Regions from separate parts of the Virgibacillus sediminis genome, predicted to be linked through region 3. Evidence: predicted binding sites of a transcription regulator. Region 3 holds the regulator's gene; each other region holds the start of a gene.
What was found. Region 3 encodes LexA, which represses DNA repair genes until DNA is damaged. Its sites were predicted from a motif close to CGAACATATGTTCG; they were not measured.
Positions count from the first base shown of each region.

Region 1 (7,887 bases), on a different contig from region 3:
GTTTCCATGAATGTTCCCATAATTAATAGAATAAGACTAATCACTACAAGAATTAAGATACTATTTGTGGTAAAGTCTGTTAAAATGTTAGCTAAATCATTTGGTATTTGCTGTGTAGTTAATATCCATCCAAAGGGTGTAGCCGCAGCGATTATAAATAAAATGACAGCACTATTAACTGCTGAGTCTTTAAACACTTCAAGCAACTTTCTAAGCGACAATTCTCTATACACCACTGTTGCTAATATTAATGCATACACTACTGCAACAACTGCTGATTCAGTTGGTGTAAATATACCAGTCATTACACCACCTAATATAATAATAGGAAGTAACATAGGGAATATAGCAACTTTAAAAGATCTTACTAGTTCCTTTAAATTGAAGGCTGTTGCTTCTCCACCGCCGTAATTCCTTTTATTAGATATAACCACTCCAAAAATAAGAAGGCATAATACGACGAATATACCAGGTAGAATACCTCCCAAAAACAAATCGCTAATAGACACACCTGCACTTACCCCAAATACTACCATTGCCATACTTGGAGGGATTACCATTCCTATTACACCTGCCCCCGCAATGAGAGATGCAATAAACCCTCTACCATAGCCCTTCTTTATCATCTCAGGTGTAACAACCGATCCAACAGCTGCAACGGTAGCAACTCCTGATCCAGAAATTGCGCCAAAAAACGCGGAAGCAATTACTGAAACACCTGATAATCCTCCTTTAATAAACCCTAATAATGCATTAGCAAATCTCATTAATCTTGGAGTAGTTCCATACATCATTAAGTTTCCTGCTAACAAGAAAAATGGAAGAGCTAATAGTGGAAATGAATTTAATCCACTAAACATTTGCTGTGGAATAATACTTGGTGATGCAGATGTACCTTGGATTAAAAAGAAAACAACACCAGACATCCCAATAGCAAAACTAACTGGAAGGCCAATGATCAGAAGGATACCAAGTATAAGAAAAATAATCATGTGAAATGGTCTCCCTTCTCATTCCTATTTCTAAAAATATCAATTGCTTGAAGCACTAGATATATAATCATTAACCCACCACATATTGGTATTACTAGGTGAACAATACCTGTTGGGATTTGCAGCGATGGCGTCATCATCGTCATCATATCTCCTAGCGATGTAACGGAGAAATAAGAAATGACACCCAGAAATACTACAGAGATAATCTTGTTAGTTATTTCAATGAAGACCCTTCCCTTTTTAGGCAATAGTTTAATAAAAAAGTCAATTCTAGTATGTTCACCATACTTCACGCCTATAGTTGCACCAAGAAAAGCAATCCAAACCATACCATACCTTGAAAATTCATCGGCCCATGAAATATTCATATCAAACACATATCTTAATACTACTTGGGTAAACACGATAACTGTCATAGATACAAATATAACGATAATTAGTATATTTATTAATCTTTCAATCCATATTGACATTTTGTTATCCATATTATTGCCCCAATCTATTCAGAATCAATTATAAGATTCATCAACTCATCACCATTTTCTTTAGCAAATGAATCCCATAATGGTTGAACAGCATCTACGAAAGATTCTCTATTAGTTTCATTTATTTCCATCCCCTGTTCAGTTAACTTTTGTTCAAGCTCTTCATTTCTTTCGTCTAACATATTTTGCTGTTCAATTTTCAGTTCTTCTGCTATAGAGAATAGAGTTTCTTTCTGTTCATCGGTTAGTTTGGATAAACTGTTGGTACTCATAGTAAGAGGAGCTGAGTTATATATGTGTCCAGAAAGCGAAAGATACTGCTGCACTTCAGCAAAATTGGCTGAGTCAATAGTTACTAACGGATTTTCTTGACCATCTACTGTCCCTTGTTGTAATCCAGTAAATAATTCATCAAACCCCATAGAAACAGCATTAGCCCCTAATAAATCAAACATTTCTAATCTTAATGGTATTTCTGAACTCCTAAACCTAATACCATCCATATCACTAGGTTCGAAAATCGGCCGTGTATTATTAGTGAAATGTCTAAAACCATTTTCCCAGTAGGAAATTATCTCAAAGTCATATTCCTTTACCATTTCTTTTACTTTATCCCCATATTCTCCTTCATATGCCTTTCTTGCATGAGCAACATCAGAAAAGATAAAAGGTAGTTCCTCAACAGCCAAAGCAGGATCAAATGCTTGAAAATTAGAAGTAGCATAAAACAAAGCCATATCCAGGTTCCCTGCCTGCATTTGTTCCATCTGATCCGCTTCACTACCTAACACAGCATTATGATTAACTTGTAGAGTAACTTCCCCATTTGTAGCACTATCCAACTCCTCAGCTAACTTTTCTAAAAAGATACCTCCTGGATGACTATCAGGAAATATATGAGCAACACTCAATTCAACATTATCAGACCCGCCTGACGCCCCATCAGAGCAAGCGCTTACAACCAAAAACAAGCTTACCATTAAAACTGTAAATACCTTTTTCATTTCTAACTTCCCCCTTATTATTATTTTTGAGCCGCGCAACTCCTAATACTTACCCCTCGCTTGGATGTTTGATGGTCCAACCATCATGCTACTAATATAAATTATATTTAGACTTTTGTCTATACACTGATATTAAAAAATTAAAATAATTGTATCCTTCTCGTTAGATTCTATTGGAAAAATTCAAGAGGGTGGGAGATAATGTTAAATTAACTGTTTTTGTTGAGTGAATATTGCTACTGAAATGGACTATCTGTGCCAAAAATTGATCCACCTAGGACCTCATGTTGACTCATCTCTGCCATTAAGAGATCCAGTATTATTGACCTGCTACAAAAGTATAGAAACAGTCTTTACAAGGAGAGGTGGTAATGATAGGCTTCCATGCCAGGCAAACTCCTAGCTACCGTTTATTGCATAAAATTATTACCACAGAGGCTCCAAGAACAAAAATATGCCTACGACCTGTTTGGACACTTTATCTAAGTGAATCAAAAAGATGGCACGACTGGGTCTACGTTAAAGCAATATTCAGAAGCACTTTTGGTTTTTTTGGTTGGGCTGGCGAGCCTTTTTTCTTCACTCATAACAGTTGCAGGGTTCTAAGGTTTTTTTCTAATTCTCACTACTTTTATTTTGCACTATACAATATCTAAATAGTAATAGTAAAAGAGGCCTTGATAGACTGATGGTCACGTATAACCGGCTTTTGTTGGAAGGAAAAGTAACCGTATGGTGGATTTGATTTGAACTACCTAGATTGTGCAACAGTGGGCCACAATAAAATCCCCCCTCAATGAATGATGGGGGGGGAGAAGATATTATTAAAATTATTGAGCTGTAAATCCACCGTCTACAACAAATTCTGAGCCAGTTGAGAATGTTGATTCATCTGAAATTAAATATAAGATTAAATATGAAACTTCTTCAGGTTCCGCAATCCGTCCTAATGGAGTAGCTTTTTTAACCGCATCGAATACGTCTATATTAGTCTTAATTCCACCAGGGTGTACGGAATTAACTCGTATATTATATTCTGCAAACTCAAGTGCAGCGGCTTTAGTCATGCCAGTTACTGCAAATTTTGTTGTAACATATGGAGTAACATTTACAGATCCAACTAAACCTGCAGTCGAAGAAATATTTACAATGGACCCACCATTAGCTTTTTTCATAGATTTTACTACAGTTTGCATACCCTTAAAAACACTGTATTGATTAATGGCAATAACATTATTAAAATCTTCATCTTTTAAATCTTCCAACGGGATATCATTTGGTCCCACTATTCCGGCATTATTAACAAGCCCAGTAATCGGCCCAAATGTATTCTCTGTCTTGTCAACCACTACTTGCCAATCATCTTTATTAGCTACATCGTGTTTAACAAAAAGTGCATTTTCTCCAAGTTCCTCTGCTACTTTTTGACCCTTTTCTTCATTAATATCAGTTAGTACAACTTTTGCTCCTTCTTCTACAAACAATCTTGCGAAACTTTCTCCCATACCACTTGCTGCTCCAGTTATAATTACTACTTTCTCTGATAACCTACTCACTATCTATTCCTCCATTGTTAAATTTCTTTATTAATCACTAGTTTATTGTACTTTAACCTTTATATATAATAATATACATGTAGTCGTGATGGATACAAGTTATTTGGTTATGTGGCTACACATCTCTAATAACCTTCAACGATCTCGCCCGATTGTTGAACAAGCTAAAACATTTCACTTAAACTAACCTGCCCCCGTTCGTATTATGAGGTTAGCCAGATATGGCCCGATTGCTGAATTTATGAAATCCTGCTATCAGCTTAAGTTTAATCAAACTTTTCATAAAAATTATCAAACGTAATTTCAAAGCCTCAATACAATTGTACTCAACCCTAAAATGCTACGATACTCTAGCATCAATAGTGTAGACAAGAAACGGTTGATTCCTTGCCCGTGGTATAACCAGTAACTTCTCCCGTAAAGCATATATATTCCATAGCCAACTTGTAAGTATCTTGTAATTGTGTCATTTCTGGATCACTAATACTCTTACAATGAGCAATTTTATTTCTGAGGGGAATGGTTCTTAGCAGCTGGAGGTAAACATCTTTAGGAAGTTCATCAAAACAGGGGTAAGCTCGCAGCATGGAGATAAGTTCGTGGTAATAAAAGGAAGTGAAGTGTTTGGAATAGGGTTTATATTTCATGGTGACAGGAGCCTGTATCTGCCAGCCGATCCCATAGGTTTCCTCCATTGTTTGTTCAATGTATTGACTCAGCCCGGTTTCAATCTCAAACAGCAAGCCATAGGCTTCTTTCATGTATTCAGTTTCCATGTGGCTATTCTCCTTACTCGTTCTATAAGCAAATAGTACTAGTAGAAATATATATTCGACAGGAATAAACGTATTCCTGCTGCTAATACCACTTATATCCAAAAATTTACCCTTCAATTGAGGCGCTAGTCAATAGATATATCTAAAGTTACTCTCCAAGGGAATAACGGTTCGGTCTTCATTCATTTAACTGGATTTGTTTATCCAACGAATCAATTTTCAGCAGTTTACCTGCAATCGTTTCATAGTCACGGTTGGCATTATTTTTAATGTTAACTGTCAAGTTATTATGTATCGCCAGCTGCAGTTGAGCGTTGATATCCTGCATCTTTTGCTCATCAAGAATGGGTTTCTCTTTGTATTCTTTCTCTTTCCACATCTGATTTAACAGCTGAATATGCTCCGGCATCATTAATGAAGTCCACTTTTTGGTTCCACGATCGTTTAGTTGGCCCATTATGCATCCACCTTTCTAAGTGATTAGAACATTTGTTCTTATGTTATCACTAAGAATGTTATGGTGCAAAGTTATTATTTAACAAAGTTTCTCTCTACAACTTAAGGAGCTATAATTATTAGCTGATATCCTCAATCATTTTATTCGTCCTCCCTCTCTATAAGTTGACGCGAATCCTAAAATAATTAAGAAATTGACTGTTTTGTTTCTGAAAAGGGGAATTTTGGAATTTACGTCCCTATGCAACTATTAGATAAAGACTTGAGCAACAAGAAAAATTAGTCTCTTCTATGAATTTTAAAGACTTGCCTGACTATAATTTCTGTTAAAATATTCTGTAATGTATTACACTTAAATATATGGAATTATTTTCATATTACACTTTGCATAGGGGGGTTTTATATATGTACTCTACAAATTCCGCTTTGAAGAACTATAGGTGTTTTATTAGTCATGCTTGGGGACACAACGACTCATATTACAAGTTAGAAGAAATGCTTGATAAAGCGCCAAGGTTTAAATGGAGTAATCATAGTGTCCCAGAACATGATTCTTTGGATACTGCGACAGATGCAGAATTAGAAAAAGAACTAGAGGAACAAATATCCGGAACAAATATCGTCTTGATAATATCTGGAATGTATTATAGTCATAGTAAGTGGATCTTAAAGGAAATAGAAATAGCTGAAGATAAAAATAAACCCATTGTAGCGATTAAACCAAGAGGTCAAAAAAGGACACCTATGGAAATTCAAGAAAAAGCTGATGAGTTAGTAGGTTGGTCAACAAGCTCTATAGTTAGTTCAATTAGAAGACATTCACTTTAAGCAAATAAAAAGGGGGTCCCCTTTTTATTTGCTTAAATCATCTATTATTTCTTTCAATTGAGTTGTATCCTCATTTCTATCTTCTAATTCATTAAGAATAAAGTTAAGATTATTTAATGTCGTTTTTATTTCCATATTTCCATATGGGGTATTTAACATCTTATCTGCTGCTTCATTTGCAAGGTTCCAGTTTTTACATAACGATGCGAACTCTAATAAAGAAGCTATAACCCAATAGTTAGTTGATTCTAAGTCACCTTGTCTCTCTAAAGAAAATTTCACTAGAGGTTTTAACTTATCAAAGCATTCTCTAGAATCTCCACTATTTTGAATGAACAACAAGGTTAACAAATTAATACCAGGGTAATAATCGCGCGGATCTTCTTCAAATCCTTTATAATAACAATTAATCGCTTCTTTTAGTGCTCCCCTAGCTCCTCTGTTGTCTCCTGTAGAACTTTTTTCAAAATACCTATCTTTATAAATTCTACCTAAAATTCCTAGAGTTTCAGAAGAATCTCCATAATTCTCTAATATTGAATTTAATATTCTAATTGCTCTATCTCGATCTTGACTTTTATTTCTTCTATTTAAAGCCAAAGCAAGTTGTTCCTGAACTTTAATACTTTCTCTTAATTCAAGAGGAAAATGTTCAATTAAACGAACCATATCTTCCCAGCTTTCAATACTTCTATAAGACATCAAAAGATCATATAATAATTCATATGAAGAGGATTCTAAATGGCCTAGTTGACTTTCTATATCTTTTATTCTTTCTAAGGTGTCTGACTCTTTTGAATGGCGAAGGTCAGCTAGTTTCTCGTGTAGGCTCTCAATCTCAAATAATCTTTCTCTAAATGAGTTTGCTTGATCGTGCTTTATCTTTACTCCTGGAAAATCACTTATGAGTTGGAATAGTGGGCTATCAGGGTTCCCTTCAGCCAATGCTTCAACTATTCTACTTTTAATTTCCTTTTTTAACCGCTCACATTCCTCTTCACTTAATTCTCCCTTAGTAGTGAGTTCATATGGGATTGCACGCAATGGAAGAACATCAAAAGGAAGTCTAGTATCTTTGGAGAAGAGCAATATAGTAGACTTTGGACGAGCAGTATGCCTGATCCCAAGCTCATAAAAAACGTTAGAATTTGCTAATGTTAAATCAGCTATGACAATTTCAGATAACAATAGGCGCTCATACATAGGCCCATGTATAAATCCACCTATTGTTTCTTCATCCGCTCGTATTACTTCTAAATCTTGTTCAAATTCTCTTATAGCTGGTTTAATCGCGTCTTCATATATGGCATTAAAATCGATTGTAGTGCGATCATCACTTTTCTTACCAAATGGCATTGCTACAAAAACCAGAGGTTTCAACGACATTTCCTCACAACCTCTCTTCAAATATTGTTTTCTTACTACTACCTGAAATTCCATAATGCCCTTATATTAAAAATATAACATAATTTACAAAATACTGTTTCAATATCAATTGGAATAATAAAACTCTTTTGCACAAATTCCATATCATATCGAAATCAAGTCTTGTAATAGTGTAATTCACATCTTCGCAGGATGTAACTAGTCTTTCAAAGTTTGCATCTATCCACTCGACAAAATTAACAACATGACATTTTGTTGATTTAATTAAAGACTTAACTTATAAGGAGTATGGATTAACCTCATATCTATCAAATAATGAGCTCATTGGCAACAACGCTTATGGGAAAACTCCGCTTACCATCTTTGATGGCTAGCTCCATTTTGAATGCGAGATTATTTCA
Region 1 is NZ_JBHRRZ010000008.1:120,396-128,282, reverse strand. It holds gene ACFODW_RS04785 (TRAP transporter large permease) at 1-992, opposite strand, end outside; gene ACFODW_RS04780 (TRAP transporter small permease) at 989-1,480, opposite strand; gene ACFODW_RS04775 (DctP family TRAP transporter solute-binding subunit) at 1,495-2,484, opposite strand; gene ACFODW_RS04770 (glucose 1-dehydrogenase) at 3,315-4,040, opposite strand; gene ACFODW_RS04765 (hypothetical protein) at 4,397-4,816, opposite strand; gene ACFODW_RS04760 (YolD-like family protein) at 4,995-5,273, opposite strand; gene ACFODW_RS04755 (TIR domain-containing protein) at 5,678-6,100, shown strand; gene ACFODW_RS04750 (TRAFs-binding domain-containing protein) at 6,125-7,486, opposite strand.
Region 1: a site for LexA is predicted at 5,299-5,312, ahead of ACFODW_RS04760 (YolD-like family protein). Genes of this name have one in related genera too.

Region 2 (7,887 bases), on a different contig from region 3:
ATCGGCTACCATCAGGAACATCCCGTCAGTTTTCGAGGGGAAGATGGAAATGTGGAAAACCTGAAGATGATCTATAGAATGCACGGAACTTCTGATCCTGAGCTGGTGTTGATGGCGATTCACCCGCCATGGTCGGACTTCTATAATTATAAAAATGCGCTAAGAAGGCTGAAGGATTATCTCCCTCCTGAAGGAATCCTTTCTTAATAGGGAAGGGTTTCAAGTGTCTATAAATATATCAAGCTTCATTCATACCAGGCCCGGATAGGACATTATCCGGGTTATTTATATGCTTATGGATAGGTTGGATGACTTAATTTAGAACATAGGGAGACAGATACCCTAGCACTAAGAAAAACCGTTCATATATTACAAGTAAGAAAGGAGGTGCACAGCCATGGGGTGCGGACGTAGAAGATATTATGAGGATGATTACTGCAGAAGAGAGGACGAGGTTAGAAGATTGGAAGAGAAGCTGGATAACATCTTATTCCAGCTGCAACGGCAGGCCCAATGGCAGGACCAAGATCAAGAACAGGACCAAGACCAAAGACAACGCCAGTTTGACTTTGACGCGAGCAATTTTGAAAACATTGGTAATCCTTCCAACAAAATTGTCATAAATAATGAAGCAAATGGATTAGGCTTCCTTGCTGCAATCTTGGTGGCCTTGTCTTTATTAGGAAATGGCAATGATTCTGCTAGTCAAGCAACCATTGTTGAACTGATCAATTTGCTTCGTGAAACGAGTGGTACCACTACGGTCACCAACAGCTAATTAGTCCTGTCCTATGTAAAAACATTTAAAGCTGTAAGCAGGAGGCGTTTTGATTATTTTAATTGAAACAAGGCAGGAACCCTTTCATGTCCAACAGGGTTTCATATAGTACTAGTAAAGGAAAGGGGGTGCAGATATGGGATGCTGTAACAAGCATAGAAGACATCATGAAGATGATTCCCACAAAGACAGAAGAGATGTGAGAGGTGTGGAAGGTAGACTGGATAATCTTTTGGCTCAACTCCAGCGCCAGGCCCAATTGCAGGAACAAGACCAGGAGCAGGACCAAGATCAGAGACAACGTCAGGCTGACTTTGACTTCACCAGCTATGAGAATATCGGAAACCCAGAGAATAATATCGTTGTTAATAATGAAGATTCTGTTCCAGCCAGTCTAGCTGCAATTATAGCGGCTTTGTCCTTGGCAGGGGGTGATTCCGACCTCATTCAAGAACTGATCGACTTGTTGGAGGAACTACTAGGCAGTGCCTAGTTATCTAGAGGGCAGCAGAGAGTTGCATTCTCTGCTGCTTCCTTTTCAGTTCAAACTAAGTCCCTTTTTTAAAAGATATTCACCACAGAAAAAAATGTGCTGCCCAGAAATAGTATTCCAGCGAATATTAGCCTAAATGTTAGCAAGTCTATGCATCTATCCATCCGTATTTAAGAATCTGGCATATGATGTATAGAAACTATTACAGGAGGTGAATGTTTAATGTCTTTCAAAGATGAGTTTAAACGAATCATTCAGGACGAAATGAAGGAAATCAAAGAACATGCCAAAGCGGGCTCCCATAAAGAGAAGCACCACCATGATTGCGACGGTCATAACCACCATAAGAAGAAACACCATCATGATTGTGATTGTCATGACCACCATAAAAAGAAACATCACCATGATTGCGATTGTCATGACCACCATTGGAAAGATCATCATTGTAAACACTGTAAAAAGAAGGAGTGCTGCTGTGTTTGCCCGCCTGGACCGAAAGGTAAGAAAGGGCCGAAAGGAGATAGGGGCCCAAAAGGGAAGCGTGGCCCAACCGGCCCGACAGGACCAACGGGGCCAACCGGTCCGACAGGGCCAACAGGCGAACCAGGCGCCCCAGGGGTATTTATTGAATTTGACTGTACCGAAGTGGATGCAACCCCTCCAATTGTTCTGACTGCTACAGACCCAGAGGCAGATCTTGCAACAGTAACTATAAATGTTGATGACCCTAATAACACAGTATGGCTGACTGCTTTTGCCAACTGGACTTCCTCCGCGGGGAATGAAACCGTTCAATTTAGTATCGTCCGCGATGATGGGGAAGTAATCTGTACTACCACGGATACCTCTACTCAAGCAGGTGTGGGGCATACTACTACCCTTACTTGCTGTGATGAGATGCCGACCGAGGGACCTACAACTTATACGCTTGTTGCTGAAGCTCCTGATCTTTCAGGAAACCAAACAGTAACTATCCTTGGCGGTACTCTGACAGCAGCAGAAATAGCCGGCAACGCAAATGGATAGTCAATACCAAAAGCCTCACCTCATACTAGGTGAGGCTATTCTTTATCAAGCATAATGCCCACCGATTTTCCCGCTCCGTTCCAGAGTGATCCCAGCATCCGTATAGCTGGAGGCTCGCAGGATGGCGGTGGAGCCATATCTATCACGGATGTCATCCATTACATAGCCGATATCATTTTTCTTGGTTCTGTCCTCAAACAGGTCCAATTGGGTTTCCTGTTTGTCGAACAGGTTATCAAGGGTCACGTAAACCCGTCGGATGCTGCTTTTTCGATCATAGAATTCATAGAACAATTGCTGGCAGACATGATAGACATCCATCGTGACATTGGTGGGCAAGTCAATCGATCTGGAGCGGGAAAAGCCGCCGCCCGTTTCCTGGGAATAGCCGATGCCTAGGTGGATGGTTTTTCCGGATTTCCCGGCTGTCCGGGCCCGGCGGCATACCTCCTCACAGAGGTCGAGGATGCAGACGGATGTTTCCTCCGGGGAATAGTCCCTTAACAGGGAAATGCCATGTCCGAAGCCTTTCTGCTCCTGTCTGGTGAAGTCACCAAAGACAGGACTCAGATCAATTCCCCAGGCATGCCAGTACAGCTGCTCTCCCATGATGCCGAACCGCTTTTTCAGCCGGTCGGGATCGAATCTGGCAAGCTGTTCGAGGGTGATGATGCCCATCCGGTTGAGGTTGCGTTTCATCCTGCTGCCGATTCCCCAGATATCTTCGACAGGGAAGGGCCACAGCTTCTCCTCCACATCCTCATAGCGGCATTCCGCAATGCCTTCCTTCTTGGCGTGCAGATCCATGACAATCTTTGCCAGGAATTTATTATCCCCTATCCCAATGGAGGCGGTAATCCCGAAGCTTTCCATAATATCCTGCTTGATTTTGCGGGCAGCTTCCCACCGGCTGCCAAACAATCTTTCAATCCCATTCACGGTGACCCACACTTCATCCACGGAATATTGATGGATGGCCTCTTTAGGGACGTATTGGTTGATCAGTTTGGTGATTTCCACCGATACCTGCAGATAATCTGCCATATGTGCGGGTACGATATGGATGTCCGGATCATCTGGAAGTTCGAAAAAGCGGCTGACATTGCTGATGCCGTATCTTTTTTTTAATTCAGGCGAGGCGGCCAGTACAATGCTTCCCGAACGGTTCGGATCCCCCACCACAGCAAGCATTGTCTTCATTGGATCGAGCCCCAGTTTCACCGCTTCCACGCTTGCGTAGAATGAACGCATATCAATACACAGCACATCATGACGAGGGTAGGATGAATAATAATCCATGTATCTTCACCACCTAACAAGAACATTTGTTCTTATTGTATCTATTTAACCGTCCATAATCAATGGAAATAAATTGCAAGCCTCATATGTTCCAAATGAGAAAGGATGTGTATTAAAAAACAGGAAGCCTCTGATGAAGCTTCCTGCAGCTATTACAGTGTATTTCTTCCGGATTTCTGCTGCAGCTGTTGTTGTGCCTGCTGCAACTGCTTCTGTGCTTGCTGGAATTGAGGGTTGTTATCTACCTGTGTTCCCATTTGGGTCTGGGCTGTACGCAATCCCTGTTCTGCCTGCTGCAGCAGGCGCTGTGCTTCCTGAATCTGAGCTGGATCGGAACTCGTCTGTGCCTGTTCCATTGCTTGTTGGATTTGCTGTGTTGTTTCATACAGTTCTTGTTGTGGATTCTGTTCTGCCATTTTCTCGCACCTCCGGATTTTTGTTTGAGCTGATACAGGCTCTTTGTTTAGATTTTCCATAACTTTACGGTCCTATGTATAGGAAATGCGCCCCGTTCGGCGGCTAAGCGTTTCTTCCTGATTTTGGCTTCTAATGATCTGCAAGCTATTCCTGCTGCCGTTAAAAAAACCCTTTTTATGGACTAGCTATATATTGGCTGTATATTTTAAACATAAGGAAAAATAGGTGTTTTTTGCGTGGTTCTCCACTAAATAAATGGTATGCTGAAGAAAAGGAAAATAGGGGAGCGGTAGATGGTGGAGAAACAACTGAAGAAGTTTCTGAAAAGTGATCCAAGATTAAAAGGTGCCCTGGTGGGAGTCAGCATCAGATCGGCGAAGACAGGGGAGAAGCTGTTTGCCCATATGGGGGATATACGTTTCCGCCCTGCCTCCAATTTGAAATTGCTGACCTCAGCAGCGGCACTTACGGTACTTGGAGCTGGCTACACTTTTTCAACAGATCTTGGTACAGACGGCCGCGTGGAGGGAAAAACCTTAACCGGGAATTTGTTTTTACGGGGAAAAGGAGATCCGACTCTGATGCCGGCAGATCTCCGTCGTTTTGCGGAAAAGCTCAGGGAGAATGGAGTGGAACGGATTGAAGGAGATGTGATAGGTGATGATACATGGCATGATGATGTCCGCCTTTCCCCCGATCTCAATTGGAGTGATGAGCAGTATTATTATGGGGCACAGGTATCCGCACTGACGGTGGCCCCTGATGAGGATTATGATGCCGGTTCCCTCATCGTGGAGGTGGAGCCGGGCATGGCTGTTGGCGACAGGCCGGAAATCCGCATTTTTCCCGAAACGGATTATGTGAGAGTGATCAATGAAGCGCGGACTGTTTCAGGGGAGGAAGAGTCCGAGGTGATAGTGGAGCGGAAACATGCCGAGAACACAATCGTCGTGCAAGGAACCATTTCGCTTGGCGGGGAGAAGGAAAAAGAATGGATGTCCGTCTGGGATCCGACCCGCTATGCGGTGCATCTGTTCAGCCAAGCGCTTAAGGAGCAGGGGATCAGCTGGCACGGTGATTTGAACATAGGAAAAGCGCCGGAGGATATGACTGTATTATATACCGATCGTTCTATCCCACTTGCAGAGCTGCTGGTGCCATTCATGAAATTTAGCAATAATGGCCATGGGGAGATCATGGTAAAAGAAATGGGGAAAATAGCCTATGGAGAAGGCAGCTGGGAGAGAGGGCTGGAGGTGCTCAAGTCCGAACTGCCGAAACTGGGGGTCAAACAGAGTACGATATCTATACGTGATGGTTCCGGCCTTTCCCATTTCAATCTGATTCCTGCCAATGAGATCACCCAGCTGCTGTATGAAGTACAGAAAGAGGAGTGGTTTCCCGCATTTTTCCATTCCTTGCCGATTGCCGGGCATGAGGAACGAAGAATCGGTGGAACGTTGAGGGATAGAATGAAGGGTCTTTCCGTTCAGGCCAAAACGGGAACCATCCACGGTGTCAGCACATTGTCCGGCTATATGGATGATCCAGCTGGGGAAAGAGTCATCTTTTCCATCATGATTAATAATTTGCTGGATGAAGAGGAAGGGAAATCGATAGAGGATGACCTCCTGGATATAATGACAAAGTCCAGATGGGATCAGCAGGCGGACTCGACTTCGCTGAATATTTTAGACTGAAGAAAATCGGCAGACGCATCACTCAAAAGGGTGATGCGTTTTTTTAATGAAGTGGGAAAGCGCTCTTTCATGAACAGAGAACCCGTATTTATCACCTTTGTTTTGGTAGCCGCTTGGAATAAACCTTTCACACGGAAAGACCGGGATGAATACCTAATATATAGGGGTAGGTATTTACCCGTTTTAACCAAAAAAAGGAAGTGAGCAAATTGTTCTACCATGTGAAAGAGTTACAATACCATGCCAAACCGGAACGTCCCGATCCGATTTATGCAAAGAAGCTGCAGGAGATATTGGGCGGCCAGTTTGGTGAAATATCTGTAGCAATGCAGTATCTTTTCCAGGGCTGGAACACAAGAGGCGATGGTAAATACCGTGATCTTTTGATGGATACTGGTGCGGAAGAGATGGCACATATAGAGATGCTCGCAACAATGATTGCCAGACTTTTGGATGGTGCACTAGATGTAGAGTTTGAGGATGCAGCCAAAAATCCGGTGGTAGCGGCTATCCTTTCAGGGGAAAATCCACAGCATAAAATTGTTTCTGGGTTGGGGGCCATGCCATCAGACAGTGTAGGCAACCGCTGGACGGCCGATTACATTATTGCAAGCGGAAATCTTCTCGCCGATTTCCGGGCGAACTTGAATGCGGAATCACAGGGCCGCCTTCAAGTAGCGAGACTTTATGAGATGACCAACGACCGTGGTGTGAAAGATATGCTATCCTGGCTGCTGGCTCGTGATACTATGCATCAGAATCAGTGGTATGCTGCAATAAGGGAGCTGGAAGAGAAGGAAAACATTGTAGTACCTAGCACATTTCCGAGGGAACTGGAAAAACAGGAAGTAGCCTATACGTTATTCAACTATTCAAAAGGGCATGAAAGCGCAGAGGGAAGATGGGCGCACGGTCCGAGCATGGATGGGTGCGGTGTGTTTAATTACGTCGATAAGCCGGTGGCATATGGAGAAGTACCACATTTGAAGCCTGCCCCTCCGTATATATTTGATACACCTCCTTGGGCAATGAGAAAGTCGGACGATTTGCCGGACCCGGATATGAAATAAACATGTCTACCGAGGTTGGAACAAAATTAAATTGCTTTACTCAAAAGTTGAACAATGAACTGAATTAGCGAAGGAAATATACGTAGACTCCAACGGGAGGAGAGGCCTAGGTGAGACCCCGAAGTGCGATAGCACTCGGAGGCTCAGCAGCCGCCCGTGGAAAAGCGAAGTAAATTTCCGCAGCGCCATTTCACTAGATTTCTAGCTAGTTCGGTTTTTCTTTTGATTAAACAATTTTGTCCCAACCTCGTATCTTTATAGCATCAGCTGTGTGGCCGACAAGTGGCTCAGGGCATGGTTTAGTCAGAAGGATAATTTTACCCTTTCCAGTTTCAAGGGAAATAATCAGGGGAATAAATCTATCAATATCATAAAAAAGGAGGGTTCAGCCTTGTCCCCTGAGCAAATAGGTTTTGCTTTATTATACTTAGGAGTATTTCTTCTTATTGGTAAATGGATACGTATTAGGGTGAAATGGCTGCAGAATTTATTCCTGCCATCATCTGTGATTGGCGGATTTCTAGCATTGCTTTTAGGGCCTCAAGTACTCGGCAGCATGCTTCCGGTAGGCGAAGAGTCATTCTGGGCCACTGGAATTCTTTCCCCGGAAGTGGTGCAGGTATGGGAAGAAATCCCAGGCCTGCTGATCAATGTCGTGTTCGCCACCTTATTTTTAGGGGCTACACTACCGAGTCTTTCAAAAATATGGAATGTCGGGGGGCCGCAGCTGGCCTTTGGCTGGACATTGGGCTGGGGGCAGTATGTCATCGGTATTCTTCTTACCGTGTTGGTGTTATCCCCTGTATTCGGATTGCCACCAATGGCGGGAGCGCTCATTGAAATAGGGTTCGAGGGAGGACACGGCACCGCGGCCGGGCTGCAGTCCACCTTTGAGGAGATGGGCTTTGCAGATGCTTATGACTTGGCTATCGGGTTAGCCACTGTCGGTATTCTATCCGGAGTGATTGTGGGAATCATCCTCGTCAACTGGGGTGTCCGACGGGATAAAACAAATGTCATCAAGGATGTACGGGATTTTTCCACCCTAAGGAAGGCCGGCATTATGGAATTTGAAAACAGGGACCCGGCAGCAAAAATGACGGT
Region 2 is NZ_JBHRRZ010000005.1:26,829-34,715, forward strand. It holds gene ACFODW_RS03215 (glycosyltransferase family 2 protein) at 1-207, shown strand, start outside; gene ACFODW_RS03220 (hypothetical protein) at 398-778, shown strand; gene ACFODW_RS03225 (hypothetical protein) at 915-1,271, shown strand; gene ACFODW_RS03230 (hypothetical protein) at 1,494-2,297, shown strand; gene ACFODW_RS03235 (DNA polymerase IV) at 2,343-3,596, opposite strand; gene ACFODW_RS03240 (hypothetical protein) at 3,749-4,012, opposite strand; gene dacB (D-alanyl-D-alanine carboxypeptidase/D-alanyl-D-alanine endopeptidase) at 4,307-5,713, shown strand; gene ACFODW_RS03250 (manganese catalase family protein) at 5,923-6,783, shown strand; gene ACFODW_RS03255 (sodium/glutamate symporter) at 7,175-7,887, shown strand, end outside.
Region 2: a site for LexA is predicted at 3,616-3,629, ahead of ACFODW_RS03235 (DNA polymerase IV). Genes of this name have one in related genera too.

Region 3 (7,887 bases):
CACTTTTTCCTTCAATTGAAACCGGAGAATGACCGTATATGGAGAAAACTGCCGGCACTCTACGAAGAAACATATTTTGACTTAATTGACGGAAAGTACTTAATCAGGGATTTATTCCCTCTAATGCCTAGTCATTTAATCAATTGGGTTAAGTTGAGTGCTTCTGGAGAATCATTGGCTGCATCTTCAGCTCTTCTTGCATGGAGTGGAATTTTCCCATCCAATATCGATTCATCGATAACTGAGGAAGCAGAAAGCCTGGTTCTTAAATCATCTCCCTACCAAGAGGGGATGGAGGATGCTCTTCGACTATTTGAATCAATAAAGAAGTGGGCACAGGAACAAGGATCATTGCTGGACGAGCGATACAGATGGATGGTGCAAGAGCTTGTAGATAGTGATAGATTTCACTTGATGCTGATAGGTGAAAATGCAAATGAGAACTTAACGGTTGTACGTGAATTAGCTGAAAAGGACGTAAGGGAAATAACATCTGCACTCTTGATTAAAGATGGGGAGGAAACGGAAATACATGCCGTTTCAGATAGAGATGTTAAAACCTTTTCAACGATAGATGATACTGAAATGGAAGAATTAGACGAAGAAGTGTTTTTCCATTGGAATAAGCCGGCTCCCTTTTTAAGAGATAACAATCTATCGGTGTTGACTGCTCCTGAAAAAGAGCTGTCCAGCTATTTAAGTATGGCAGATGGATTGTTGTTTTCCTTCAATGCCGATCAGCCTTTGTCTGAGGAAGTTTTGGCAAAGACGGCAAAAATTAGGGAACAAGAACCAGACCTGCCAATTTGTTTTGCCCTGGTCAACGGTTATAGTAATTTGCAGGATGAAGAACATATGGAGTCGGTAAGTGGAAGAATTCATACTTATTTCCCTGATTCGTTGGTAATCAATTTTCAAAAGAATGAAGGGGGTGTGGGTCTATACAATGGCCTGTCAAAGTTTATCCACTCTGCACGGTATAATAGAAATATTGAAAAAAAGCGCACGAAGAGTATTTTAGATTATGTAAAGAAATCAATTAACCAGCTAAGGGCACAACGCCTGGAACTGGAGAAAAATCTAATAGTTAACGTGAAAGATAATAAGGAAATGGTTACGAAGCTTGAAGGTGCTCAGCGTCAATTGGGTGACATGGAGGACAAAAAAATACAGGACATTAAAAACTCTTATCAGAGCATCCGGGAAAAACTGAGAGCACGTATGGAAAGAAATATTCCGGAAATTCTGCGAAATTGCGCACAGTATATAAAGGAAGACAGCAATTTTGAGACAGTTCAAGAGGAACTGAATATAGAGATGAATAAACAGATAACTAATTATTTTGAAGAGACAGCTTTAAGGGATTTCCGCTCTTCTATTGAACAATGGTTGGAAGAGAGTGAAGAACAATTAGTAGAAAGCCAAAGTTATCTAGATGAAATGAAGGAAAGCTTTAACCAACTGTTTGGGGAAGAAAGGTTGAAGCTTCATTGTGACATGCAGGTATTGGACGATTGGCGGCGGGATATTGATCGGATGACAAGCGGAAGCATTAAGCTGGAAAATAATGATCTGATAAGCCAGCCAGGATCTTCCCAGTTTCTGTTGAAGGGGGCAGGGAGGTTGTTTGATTCACTGCCTCAATATAAAGGCGTCCTTTATAATAGATATAAACAATATATCGAAACAAGGGATTACAGCCAAGCAGCTGAATCCGTTACAGAAATGTTTATCCAGCAGTTGGAGTTATTTGGGAAATCGCTTGATCGGGATATCCATCTATTTTTCGCTGGTCCTTCTAAAGAACTGCAAAATGCCTTGAAAGAAACCCATAATAAGATCGAAGACGGTGAAACAGCTTTGAACAATATGAGGAAGAATCCAGAGAATTACCAAGATCCACTTACATTATTCGAATTAAAACTGCGCCAATTTGGATGGATGAATATGGTAGAAAAGCCTGTTCATGAATACCCTTAACTCTATCAAGAGCGGAAAATGCACCTTGCCCCTTGCAACAGACAGGGTGCATTTTTCCTATTAATAATACATATTATTCAAATAGATTAGATAGCCGTTAAACGAAATGGATGCTTGGTTATGGTGTACCACTTTATATTGTGGCTTATAAGCAACAAATTCTCGTGACGGCATAGAAAATTGCGATAGATGCTTAAAGGATGGCCTGGTAACAAACGGCATCATATAGGCTGAGCGAGTGCTTCCGGGCCTTCTATGTTGATTGAGGGATTGGATAATCTGTTCTCCGGACTTAATTCCTATTCCATGGCCGAAAAATGTTCCGTCCTCCAACACTACGGCATTTTCTCCCCTCCACCAATCCGTTTCTGGATGAAAATCTGGATTATTAAAATAGACCACATCACCGGGAAGCGTAAAATTTGTATTAATTCGCTGAATGCCAAGATCAGAGTCGAAATGCCAGCTGTATAAGTAGAGGTTCTGAAACAGCTGATTAAATAATCTCTCCCCGATAGCAGCTAAAACAGCACGGTAGTAAATGATCAATATAGCTGTTGCACATTCAAATCCATAAAGAGAGCCGTTTCTGTAAATATCTTCAATTGCATCCGAAGGTCTGACATCCTGCCGTAATCTAAACCCGCCGACACTCGTCCGGTGCCAATATTCCGGATTGCAGCGGGAGTTCCTAAAGGTTTCAAACTGTGCGTCACTGTTGTTCATGGCTTTTGCACTCTCTATAATGTTTTTTCGCAATTGGAGTTCAAAGCGCAATCCATTCATGGTTTGATAAGAATAAATGATAGGATGGCCTTGCATTTGTCTGTAGATTGTACGTTCAATAGCATCTGAGGTCCAAGTATCACTTGCTGGAGCATCCATTCCTTGCAATTGAATCATTTCGTCCACATCCTTGTTTTAGTAAAGTTGGATTTGTACCCAGTGTATTCTTGGTGTCGTTTAATGTGTATATCAACTAGTCCACTCATTGCAGAAAACAAAAACACCGTCCGGCTGTATAACCGGCGGTGTTCTTACTTTCCCTGTATTTCTTATTGTTCCTGCAATTCTCCGAGCGATACGCGGTGGGTCTCCTGTGGATTCTCCAACATATAGACATTGGCTGTTTCGTTTTGCTCATCAATGTTTTGTATGTATATCGGATTTCCACGGAACGTTACATTAATGAGGTTTTCGGATTGCCTTATTTCCTTTGCCCGCTGCTTATCCATATATCTCGTTCTCCTCCTTATCAGTCATACTTGTATATTGAAATCATGTTTAAAGTAAAATGGCTGGTCTAGCTGGATTCGAACCAGCGAATCACGGGATCAAAACCCGATGCCTTACCGCTTGGCTATAGACCAACGATATGGAATTGCAAATGACAAGAAAAAATTGTCTATTTTCAAGATAGATCTTAACCCTTGTATCTTGTATCGCCTGTATGTCCTTATTATCTTATCCGAATAGAGAGATACTATTCGTCCAAGATCATTTTTTTATATCTTTTGAAGCTGCAGACGGAGAACACCAGTATAAAAATAAGCGTAAGCGGACATATTCATCATTTGTGACTATTACTGTGTCGATTGAATATCTAAGAAAAGAGGATAAAGCCATGCTGCGATGTATGGAGACTTGAAAATTTTGAAAAATAAAAGCCGCCAATGGCAGCTTTTATCCAGTTTAATGGATATTTCTATATAGACCGATCACTTTTCCAAGAATTGTTACATTTTCATAAATAAGAGGGTCCATCGTAGCATTTTCAGGCTGGAGACGGATATGATCCTTCTCTTTGAAGAAGCGTTTTACTGTAGCTTCGTTTTCTTCTGTCATTGCTACTACTATATCACTGTTTTGAGCAGTGTTTTGCTGTTTAACGATGACCTTGTCTCCATCAAGAATGCCCGCCTCTATCATACTTTCCCCGTCAATAACAAGGATAAAAAGGTTGTCATCCGCTCCTGCGCTAGAATTGGGGAGGGGGATGTACTCTTCTATATTTTCTACCGCAGTTATCGGCAATCCGGCAGTTACCTTACCAATTACTGGCGCGTACGTAACTTCTTCTCTAGGGATATTGTTGTCTTCTTCCATATTCATTACTTCTATCGCACGCGGCTTTGTCGGGTCCCTCCTGATGAAGCCTTTGCTTTCCAACCTGGAGAGGTGGCCGTGCACCGTCGAACTAGAAGCAAGCCCCACTGCTTCTGCAATCTCACGAACAGATGGGGGATAACCTTTTTCACTGACTTGTTCTTTTATATAATCAAGGATCATTTGCTGCCTTTTTGAAAGCTTAGTCATCTATCAAACACCTCGCACATAGAATTTACTAGTGATAGTTTACCATTTGGTACCAGGTAATGCAAACGTTAGTTCGAAAAAACGGTTGACAGGACCATACGTTCGGTATTAATATGAATGTACTTAAATGCGAACAAAGGTTCTTAAATTTTGTGGGGGGAATGCTGTATGTTTGGTAAAATAACAATGACCGATGTATTTTATATAGGTGCTTTTATTTTGATGCTGGGGTTTTTGTATTTTGCTATGATAACCAGCTGAGATCGACAGAAGGGGTTATGACACATGAGAGCTATCATCTATTGCAGAGTTAGTACCAATAAAAGTGAACAAGAAACATCACTGGAGAGACAGCGGCAGGAACTCAATGAACTGGCGGTAAGATTCGGGTTTGAAGTGATTGCCTCCATAGAGGATCAAAGAAGCGGATACGATATAGATCGTGAGGGCATATTCGAGATGCTTGATTATTTTGGAGAAGGAAGTGCTGACTGTCTGTTGATACAGGATGAGACGAGGCTTGGGCGCGGTAATACAAAGATTGCCTTGTTTCATCAGCTGCAAAAATTAGAAGTACCGGTGTATACTGCCATCCATGACGGGAAACTGGAACTGTCCGAATCCGACTCCATGGTTCTTCAAATAGTAGGAATAGTGGAAGAGTACCAACGGAAAATTCATAATGCGAAAATTAGGAGAGGCATGAAAAAGGCCGTTAAAGAGGGGTATAACCCGGCGGATAATCTATCAAATCAAGGAAAGGCTCCCGGCAGGGAAAGAGTCCCATTTCCCATCGAGGAAGTAGTAAGATTGAGGCGGAATAAAATGACCTTTGAGGAAATTGCAAAGACATTGAATAATCTGGGATATCCGGTATCCAAAGCAACTGTCCACCGCAGGTACCAGGAGTATCAAAATACTTGATTATGAACATATGGAACGATAATATGAAGAGCAAGGACGGGATGTCCCTGCTTTTTTTATGTTCTGCAGGGGCCTCAAGGAGGTTTAAACATGTTATCTGAGGAAAAATTAGGGCGTATCAATGAGCTTTCCAGAAAATCCAAAAAAGAGGGTTTAACGGAAGAAGAAAAAAAGGAACAGAAAAAGCTTCGGGAGGAATACCTGAAAAACGTCCGGAATTCATTCAAAAACCAATTTAAGTCTATGACAGTGATGGATCCGGAAGGGAACGATGTAACCCCTCAAAAAGTAAGGGACCTGCAGGAAAGAAACAAAAAACATTAAAACTGTTCATTATCAATAATGAACTTTCACTTGTTATGTGAAAAGTTTCATTATAGAATGTATATGTGACAAACAAATCAGACAGAAAGAGAAAAGGAGATTTTAAATGGCAGACAGAATTGAACAGCAATCAATCAATACCATTCGTACCTTATCCATTGACGCAATTGAAAACGCAAACTCCGGACATCCAGGTTTGCCAATGGGTGCCGCTCCGATGGCATACACATTGTGGACGGATTTTATGAACCACAATCCTAAAAATTCCAAATGGTTTAATAGAGACCGTTTTGTATTATCCGCAGGACATGGATCCATGCTCCTATACAGCCTCTTGCACCTTTCCGGCTATAATGTAACCATGGAAGACCTGAAAGGATTCCGCCAGTGGGATTCAAAAACACCAGGTCACCCTGAAGTACATCATACAGATGGGGTGGAAGCAACAACAGGACCTCTTGGGCAGGGGATAGCTATGTCCGTAGGAATGGCTATGGCAGAAGCTCATTTAAGTGCAAAATTCAATAAAGAAGATATTAATGTAGTGGACCACTATACTTATGCAATTGTCAGTGATGGCGACTTAATGGAGGGGATCTCCCATGAAGCTGCTTCTCTGGCAGGGCACCTGGGCTTAGGAAAGCTCATTGCACTCTATGATTCCAATGATATTTCTCTAGATGGTGATTTGGACCGTTCTTTTTCGGATAATTCAGAGCAGCGGTTCAAGGCGTATGGCTGGCAAGTGCTCCGTGTTGAGGACGGTAATGATGTAGACGAGCTTCGTCATGCTATTAAAGAAGCACAGAAGAACACAGATCAGCCGACACTGATTGAAGTGAAAACGGTTATTGGTTATGGTTCCCCTAATAAATCAGCTTCAGCTGCATCCCATGGCGCTCCTCTTGGAGGCGATGAGGTTAAGCTCACTAAAGAATTCTATAAGTGGGAACATGAGGAATTCCATGTACCTGAAGATGTCTATGCTGATTTCAACGAGAAGATTGGAAAGCAGGGGGAAGAAGCTGAAGCAGCTTGGAATAAAACATTGGAAACATACAAGGAAAAATACCCTGAACTTGCAGAGGAATTTGAACTTGTTCTTTCAGGAGAGCTTCCGGCTGACTGGGATAAAGAACTTCCTGTTTTTGAACCAGAGAAGGACACGCTGGCAACTCGTGCATCCTCAGGTAAGGTCCTGAACGCTATTGCCAAGTCCGTTCCGAACTTCTTTGGCGGAAGTGCCGATTTAGCTGGTTCAAACAAAACTCTGATTGAGGGAGAAGATGATTTCTCTCGTAAAAACTATGCTGGAAGAAACATCTGGTTCGGTGTACGTGAACACGCAATGGGGGCTGCCCTCAATGGTATGGCATTACATGGAGGACTGAAGGTATTTGCGGGTACATTCTTTGTCTTCAGTGATTATCTGCGTCCGTCCATTCGCTTGGCATCTATTATGCAGACTCCAGTAACCTATGTGTTTACCCATGATTCTATTGCTGTCGGTGAAGATGGTCCTACTCATGAACCAATTGAACAACTGTCCTCACTGAGAGCAATGCCTGGTCTTTCTTTGATCCGTCCGGCAGATGCTAATGAGACACAGGCAGCATGGAGGCTGGCATTAGAATCCAAAGATCAGCCGACTGCTCTAGTGCTGACAAGACAGAACCTTCCAACACTCGAAGGTACGAAAGAAAATGCTTATGAGGGTGTTAAGAAAGGCGCATATGTTGTAAGCAAAGCCGATAAAGAAACACCTGATGCACTGCTTCTTGCCACTGGTTCCGAAGTACAGCTGGCTGTCCGTGCGCAACAGGAATTGAAAGAAAAAGGCATTGATGTCAATGTAGTCAGCATGCCGTCTTGGGATCGGTTCCAATCTCAGGATGAAGCATACCGTAATGAAGTCCTTCCACCGGCCGTCAAGAGCCGTGTAGCCATTGAGATGGGATCTCCATTTGGCTGGGAGCGTTATGTAGGTGATGAAGGAAAAGTTCTAGGAATTGACAGGTTCGGCGCCTCCGCAAATGGCGAAAAGGTTATGGAGGAGTACGGCTTCACTGTTGAAAATGTAATTAAATATGTAGAGTCCGTAATCAAGTAATAACCAAAAAGATGGTTCCTTTAAGGGGCCATCTTTTTTTCGACAAAACTAGTGTGGTTTTACAATAGGAAGTGACATTTTTTTGGAGGTGAATACGTATAATAGATGATAAAAGGAGATGATTGCAGTGTATGAGTATTCTATCTTTTGGATAAAAGAAGAAATAGCGAATAATTATTTCCATAAAAGTGATCTATTATATCGTTTTATATATGAATACCAGCGTAATCACC
Region 3 is NZ_JBHRRZ010000001.1:142,604-150,490, forward strand. It holds gene ACFODW_RS00705 (tetratricopeptide repeat protein) at 1-1,980, shown strand, start outside; gene ACFODW_RS00710 (protein-glutamine gamma-glutamyltransferase) at 2,041-2,883, opposite strand; gene ACFODW_RS00715 (H-type small acid-soluble spore protein) at 3,036-3,215, opposite strand; tRNA gene ACFODW_RS00720 (tRNA-Gln) at 3,276-3,350, opposite strand; gene lexA (transcriptional repressor LexA) at 3,673-4,296, opposite strand; gene ACFODW_RS00730 (YneB family resolvase-like protein) at 4,582-5,220, shown strand; gene ACFODW_RS00735 (DUF896 domain-containing protein) at 5,311-5,544, shown strand; gene tkt (transketolase) at 5,651-7,654, shown strand; gene sirA (sporulation inhibitor of replication protein SirA) at 7,782-7,887, shown strand, end outside.